DNA from 3 places in the Janthinobacterium sp. GW823-FHT01H08 genome. Region 3 is predicted to be linked to each of the others. Evidence: predicted binding sites of a transcription regulator. Region 3 holds the regulator's gene; each other region holds the start of a gene.
The links. The regulator LexA, encoded in region 3, represses DNA repair genes until DNA is damaged. The targets are predictions, from matches to a motif close to ACTGTATNNNNATACAGT.
Positions count from the first base shown of each region.

Region 1: recA (recombinase RecA) is a predicted target of LexA. The motif match lies at 1,221-1,238, and genes of this name have one in related genera.
Region 2: imuA (translesion DNA synthesis-associated protein ImuA) is a predicted target of LexA. The motif match lies at 1,222-1,239, and genes of this name have one in related genera.

Region 1 covers NZ_CM179504.1:5,807,663-5,809,927, forward strand. The annotation lists gene recA (recombinase RecA) at 14-1,117, opposite strand; gene AC3RCG_RS26080 (response regulator) at 1,372-2,106, shown strand; gene AC3RCG_RS26085 (sensor histidine kinase) at 2,103-2,265, shown strand, end outside.
Region 2 covers NZ_CM179504.1:4,936,865-4,939,129, forward strand. The annotation lists gene AC3RCG_RS22140 (Y-family DNA polymerase) at 1-561, opposite strand, end outside; gene imuA (translesion DNA synthesis-associated protein ImuA) at 491-1,201, opposite strand; gene AC3RCG_RS22150 (putative Na+/H+ antiporter) at 1,408-2,265, shown strand, end outside.
Region 3 covers NZ_CM179504.1:4,787,544-4,789,808, reverse strand. The annotation lists gene AC3RCG_RS21530 (cystathionine gamma-synthase family protein) at 1-796, shown strand, start outside; gene lexA (transcriptional repressor LexA) at 1,015-1,650, opposite strand; gene AC3RCG_RS21520 (hypothetical protein) at 1,683-1,883, shown strand; gene rpsF (30S ribosomal protein S6) at 1,926-2,265, shown strand, end outside.

The DNA.
Region 1 (2,265 bases), 1.0 Mb from region 3:
GCGCTAATCCGACCTACTCTGCCTTGGTTTCCGCAGCCTTGGCAGCCTTGTCGGCGGCCTTATCCGCTTTTTCCGGCTTTTCAGCGGCCAGCGGCGGCAGTTCGCGCACGCCCAGCGAAGCGCGGACCTTGTTTTCGATTTCGCGGGCCAGCGCCGGACGCTCTTGCAGGAAGGCACGGGCGTTGTCCTTGCCCTGGCCGATGCGTTCGCCGTTGTAGCTGTACCACGAACCGGATTTTTCCACGATCTTGGCATCCGAACCCAGGTCCAGGATTTCGCCTTCGCGCGAGGTGCCGGCGCCGTACAGAATGTCGAAGTGCGCTTCCTTGAACGGCGGCGCGATCTTGTTCTTGACGACCTTGACCTTGGTTTCGTTGCCGATCACTTCATCGCCGGACTTGATCGAGCCGGTGCGGCGGATGTCCAGGCGCACGGAGGCGTAGAATTTCAGCGCATTGCCGCCCGTGGTCGTTTCCGGGCTGCCGAACATCACGCCGATCTTCATGCGGATCTGGTTGATGAAGATAACCAGGGTATTCGTGCGGTTGATGGAGCCGGTCAGCTTGCGCAGCGCTTGCGACATCAGGCGCGCTTGCAAACCTGGCAGGGAATCGCCCATGTCGCCTTCGATCTCGGCGCGTGGCGTCAGTGCGGCCACGGAGTCGATGACGACGAGGTCGACGCTGCCCGAACGCACGAGGGCGTCGCAGATTTCCAGTGCCTGCTCGCCCGTGTCAGGTTGCGAGATCAGCAATTCATGCAGGTTCACGCCCAGCTTTTGCGCGTAACCGACGTCGAGCGCGTGCTCGGCATCGATAAAGGCGCAAGTGCCGCCCAGTTTTTGCATTTCGGCGATGGTTTGCAGGGTCAGCGTGGTTTTACCCGACGATTCCGGACCGTAGATTTCCACCACGCGGCCGCGCGGCAAGCCGCCCACGCCCAGCGCGATATCGAGGCCGAGCGAACCGGTCGACACGACTTGCACTTCTTCGATCGGTGCGCTGGCATCCATGCGCATGACCGAACCTTTGCCAAACTGCTTCTCGATCTGCGCCAGTGCGGCGGCGAGCGCCTTGGCTTTTTCCGATGCGGGTACTACAGCTTTTTTATCGTCCATATGTTCTTTCAGCCGTTCTACAGTTGCGGATTCACGTGACGCATCTACGTGAACCGTGCAGCCTGCGATAGCGCCAGTGGGTTAAATTCTTTACACAGACAGTACTGTATAAAAAAACAGTGATCAATGCAAGCGGAACGTGGATTTGTTTTGAAACAGATCAATACAAGCCTGGTTTTTCACAAAAACTCGCCACCTTGCGGGAAATGAAACACAATACAAGCTTCTATGCCGCAAGCCGAGGAAGTCTCACCATGCGTATTTTACTTGCCGAAGATGACAGCGTACTGGCCGATGGCCTGACCCGTTCGCTGCGCCAGTCGGGCTATGCCATCGACTGTGTCAAAAATGGGCAGGAAGCCGATACGGCCCTGTCCACCCAGGAATTCGACTTGCTGATCCTCGACCTGGGCCTGCCGAAGATGTCCGGCCTGGAAGTGCTGCGCCGCCTGCGCGCGCGCGCCTCGCTGCTGCCCGTGCTGATCCTGACGGCCGCCGATTCCATCGAACAACGCGTGAATGGCCTCGACCTCGGTGCCGATGATTATATGGCCAAGCCGTTCGCCCTGTCGGAACTGGAGGCAAGAGTGCGCGCCCTGACGCGCCGCGGCGCCGGCGGCGGCGCCACCATCATCAAGCACGGTCCCCTCAGCTACGACCAGGTGGGGCGCAGCGCCTACATCAACGACCAGATGCTCGACCTGTCGGCGCGCGAACTGGGCTTGCTGGAAATCCTGCTGGGCCGCACCGGCCGCCTCGTCTCGAAAGAGCAGCTGGTCGACCACCTGTGCGAATGGGGCGAGGAAGTGTCGAACAACGCCATCGAAGTGTATGTGCACCGCCTGCGCAAGAAGATCGAGGTGGGCGGCGTGCGCATCGCCACCGTGCGCGGCCTCGGCTATTGCCTGGAAAAATACTCGGAAGCGGCGCGCCTGAACGCCGAAGCGGGCGAGTCGGCAGCCCCGGCCAGCGGGTCCGCCAGCAAGTGAAGGCGCGCGAGGCGCCAGCGGACGAGCCGGACGACGACGACTGGTTCGAGCCGCCCACGACGGAGCAGGACGACACCATCGAGCATTCGTTGTTCGGCGAAATCCTCGACTGGATGCTGGCGCCCTTGCTGCTGCTGTGGCCGATGAGCATCGCCATCA
Region 2 (2,265 bases), 150 kb from region 3:
GCCGATGCCCTCGAACCAGTCGAGCCAGGGGCGCGCGGGCGGCAGCAAGGCGCACGGCAGGTCATCGAGGCGGCGCACCAGGCTGGCCATGCTCAAGGTCCGGCCCCGGCGCGTACCGGCGCGCGCCAGCAGCCAGGCACCGCGTGCCGTGGGGGCGCACGACAGCTGGGCCGTGTAACCGAGCGCGCGCAAGCTGGCCGCGATGTGCCGGCACAGGGCGCGCACGCCGCCGAACAGGCGCAGGCTGGCGCCCGCGTCGACGAGCAGGGTCGCTTCCTCGCCCTGCGCCACCAGCGGCGAATATTGCAGCAGCGCCAGCGCCACCGCCTGCAGGGCGTGCGCTTCCAGCTCGGGCGAGCGCTCGTGCAAACGCGCCTGCGGTGCCAGCATCAGCGCGCCCGCCCGGCGCATGCCGGGCCGGATGCCGGCCGCCAAGGCCAGCGGCGACAGGGCCATCACTTGCTCCTGCTCCAGCACCACGCCGAGGTGGTCAGCCGACCAGCGCGGGCAAAATACTTCGAGCGGGAGCCGGGGCAGGCACAGGCCGATCCAGAGTCGCATGGCGCAGCAGTAAAGAAGGAGGTTGCAGGGGCAGGAACAACGGCGCGTCGCGCTGCGGTCCCCGGCGCTTGATGAAGCCGATCTCGATGCCGCCGGCGGCCGGGCGCACGGACAGGCGCAGCGGCGCGGGCGACGCATCCTGCGCGCCGTGCAGGGGGCGCAGCATGCAGAACAGGGTGTTGCCCGACTGCGCCGCCAGGTGCAGCCGGCGCAGGCTGTCGGCGCGCACGTGCGATTGCCAGAACAGCAGGGCGCCGCACGTGCCGCTGCGCAAGATGTTCTCGGCCGCCCACAGGGCATCCTTGCTGCCGGCGCTTTTGAGCCACAGCAGCTGCGACGGCGCCAGCCCCTGCGCGGCCAGGGCCAGCGCCTGCGGCGGATGGGGCGGCTGCAGCAGCACGATGGGCAAGCCCGGCAGCTGCGCCAGCGCGGGCGCCAGCAGCCGCAATTCGCCGCTGCCCGGCTGCTGCACCAGCAGATCGATGAGGCTGCCGCTGGGCCAGCCGCCGCCGGGCAGCTGCGCCGACAGGGCGGCAAAGCCCGTATCCAGGCAGCGCGCGGCACCCTGGCCCAGCTGCGATGCGCGCCATAAAGACGGATGCAGGGCTTCCGGCGACGCCATCAATTCGGAATGTTGCATAATTGAATATCAAGATGAATACTGTATGCATATACAGTACTATCCAGCCCTGCTTTTGGCAAGGCTTATCTGCCAGATAGCGCGCCCGGGGCCGCTACGCCATGTCCGAAAAACCCCGTTTCTGGCATCGATTGCTGTACCATAAGCACTCTCCTTACCGCTCGGCAATGCACCGGGCGGCTTCCTCCGTCCATAAGGAAACGCATTTGACCACCATCCAAATCATCAGCGCCATCGTCTTCGGCCTTGCGCTCATCCACACCTTCGCCGCCAAATCGTTTGAAACATTATCGCGGCGCCACCCCCGCCATGCGGGCTTGCTGCATCTGCTGGGCGAAGTGGAAGTCGTGTTCGGCTTCTGGGCCTTCATCCTGATCATCATCATGGCCTTTGTCTCGGGCAGCGATGCGGCCATCGAGTATGCCGAGTCGCGCCATTACACGGAACCGCTGTTCGTCTTTGTCGTCATGGTCGTGGCCGCCTCGCGCCCCGTGCTCGACGCCGTGCAGCGCCTGTTGAAAGGCGTGGCGCGCGTGATGCCGCTGCGCACGGAACTGGCCCTCGTCTGGCTGGGCCTGGCGCTCGTGCCCCTGACGGGCTCGCTGATCACGGAACCGGCCGCCATGACCCTGGCCGCGCTGATGCTGGCGCCGCAAATCTTCCGTCCGGGCATTCCTGAATGGCTGAAATACGGCGCCTTGGGCGTGCTGTTCGTCAACGTTTCCATCGGCGGTACCCTGACCTCGTATGCGGCACCACCCGTGCTGATGGTGGCCACCACGTGGAACTGGGACAGCGCCTTCATGGCCACCCATTTCGGCTGGAAAGCCGCCATCGCCGTGCTGGTCAATGCCACGGGCGTAAGCATTTTGCTGCGCAAATACCTGCATAGCAACACCTCCGACATCAAGCCGAAAGCCGGTGAAGTCGAAGCGCCGAAAGTGCCGCTGGCCGTCAGCCTCGTGCACATGATCGTGCTGGCCGGCGTCGTCACCCTGGCGCATCATCCCGTGCTGTTCATCGGCCTGTTCCTGTTCTTCCTCGGCTTCGTGCAGGCGTATGAA
Region 3 (2,265 bases):
GCGCATCGTGTTCGTGGAAACCATTGCCAATCCGCGCACGCAGATCGCCGACCTGAAAAAAATCGGTGACCTGTGCCGCGAAAAGGGCATCTTGTACATCGTCGACAACACGATGACGACGCCGTATTTGTTCCGCCCGAAAGCCGTGGGCGCGGGCCTCGTGGTCAACGCCTTGACGAAATCCATTGGCGGCCACGGCAATGCGCTGGGCGGCAGCTTGACGGACACGGGCGTGTTCGACTGGACGCAGTATCCGAATATTTTCGAGAACTACAAGAAGGCGGCGCCCGCGCAGTGGGGCATCGCGCAAATCCGCGCCAAGGCCTTGCGCGACTTCGGCGCGTCCCTGGGGCCGGAAGCGGCGCACCATATCGCCGTCGGCGCGGAAACCATGGCCTTGCGCATGGACCGCACTTGCTCGAACGCCCTGGCGCTGGCCACCATGTTGCAGGCCGACCCGAGAGTGGCGGCCGTGCATTACCCGGGCTTGCCGTCGCACCCGCAGCACGCGCTGGCGAGCGACCTGTTCCGCAGCTATGGTTCGCTGTTCAGCTTTGAATTGAAGGATGGCATCGATTGCTTCGATTTCCTCAATCGTTTGAATTTGGCCATTCCAGCGAGCAACCTCGGCGACACGCGCACCCTGGTCATTCCCGTCGCCCACACGATCTTCTACGAGATGGGCGCCGAGCGCCGCGCCAGCATGGGCATCGCCGAATCGCTGATCCGCGTCTCCGTCGGTATCGAGGATGAGGTGGATCTGCTCGAGGATTTCCGCCAAGCACTCGATGTATAAGTCGCCGGACAAATGAAAAGGGCCGCAACAGTCATGCTGTTGCGGCCCTTTGTTTTTCGCCGTTCAATGGTAATGTCTTCGTGCCTTCAGAAACCGTAGCGAGCAAGTCCAATATCGGGTTGAGTAGCGGAGCTGTACATTGTACGGGGGGCGCCCAGCTAGCGAGCAACGGATGCCCGAGAGTGGGCTGCGCAGTAGGTTTATGAGGGCGCGCTCAATCAGTGCCAGCTGCGCATCAAGCCGACTGCTAAGCCTTCCAGGGCAAATTCATCTTCCGGCGACACGGTGATGACCTTGAAATCGGGGTTTTCCGGCAGCAATTCGATGACGGAACCCGTCTTCTTGTAGCGCTTGACCGTGACTTCGTCGCCGATGCGGGCCACGACGATCTGGCCATTCTTGGCGCTGTCGACCTTTTTGACGGCCAGTAAATCGCCATCCATGATGCCGGCGTCGCGCATGGACCAGCCGCGTACCTTCAGCAGGAAGTCGGGCTTGGCCGAAAACAGGGCGGGGTCCACGTTGTAGCTCGCTTCCAGGTTTTCCTGGGCAAGGATGGGCGAACCGGCGGCCACCCTGCCGATCAGGGGCAGCGACATCAGCAGTGCCGCCGGCACTTTCGATGGCGGCGCTTCGGCTGCCGCGCCGATCAGGCGGATGCCGCGCGAGGTGCCGGGCGAAATCTCGATCGCGCCCTTGCGGGCCAGGGCCTGCAAATGCTCCTCGGCCGCATTGGCCGATTTGAAACCCAGTTCATTGGCAATTTCGGCACGGGTGGGAGGAAAGCCCGTGTTTTCAATCGCGTCCTTGATCAGGTTCAGGATTTGTTCTTGTCGTGCTGTCAGCTTGATCATGAGCGGTGGGTGCATACTAAAATGCTGTCTATATGAACAGTCTGTATTTTTGTACAGTATCGCCCACTATGCAAGGGGATTTCCGTGTTTTCGGCGAATTTCGCAAGAAATACTTGTTCCCGGTCGAAAAGCACGGTGGTCCGCGGGCTTTTCGGGTGCTGGCGCAAGCAATGATTGAAACGTTTGCAAAAGGCGGTTATAATCTTCGGCTGACCTTCCCACACCCGTCTTGACGCCGGGGTGGGCGATTATCAATCCGACCTGAAGGAGTTTGCATGCGTCATTATGAAATAGTCTTTATCGTCCATCCGGACCAAAGCGAGCAAGTGCCCGCGATGATCGAACGCTACAAAGCCAGCGTAACCACCCGCGGCGGTTCGGTTCACCGCGTGGAAGATTGGGGCCGCCGTCAAATGGCTTACTCGATCCAAAAGCTGCCTAAAGCACACTACATCTGCCTGAACATCGAATGCGACAACGAGACCCTGGTCGAGTTGGAAACAGCATTCAAATTCAATGATGCCGTGTTGCGTCACCTGACCGTTAAAATGAAGAAAGCTGAAACAGCTCCTTCGCCGATGATGAAATCGGTACAACGCGAAGACGCGGCCAAAA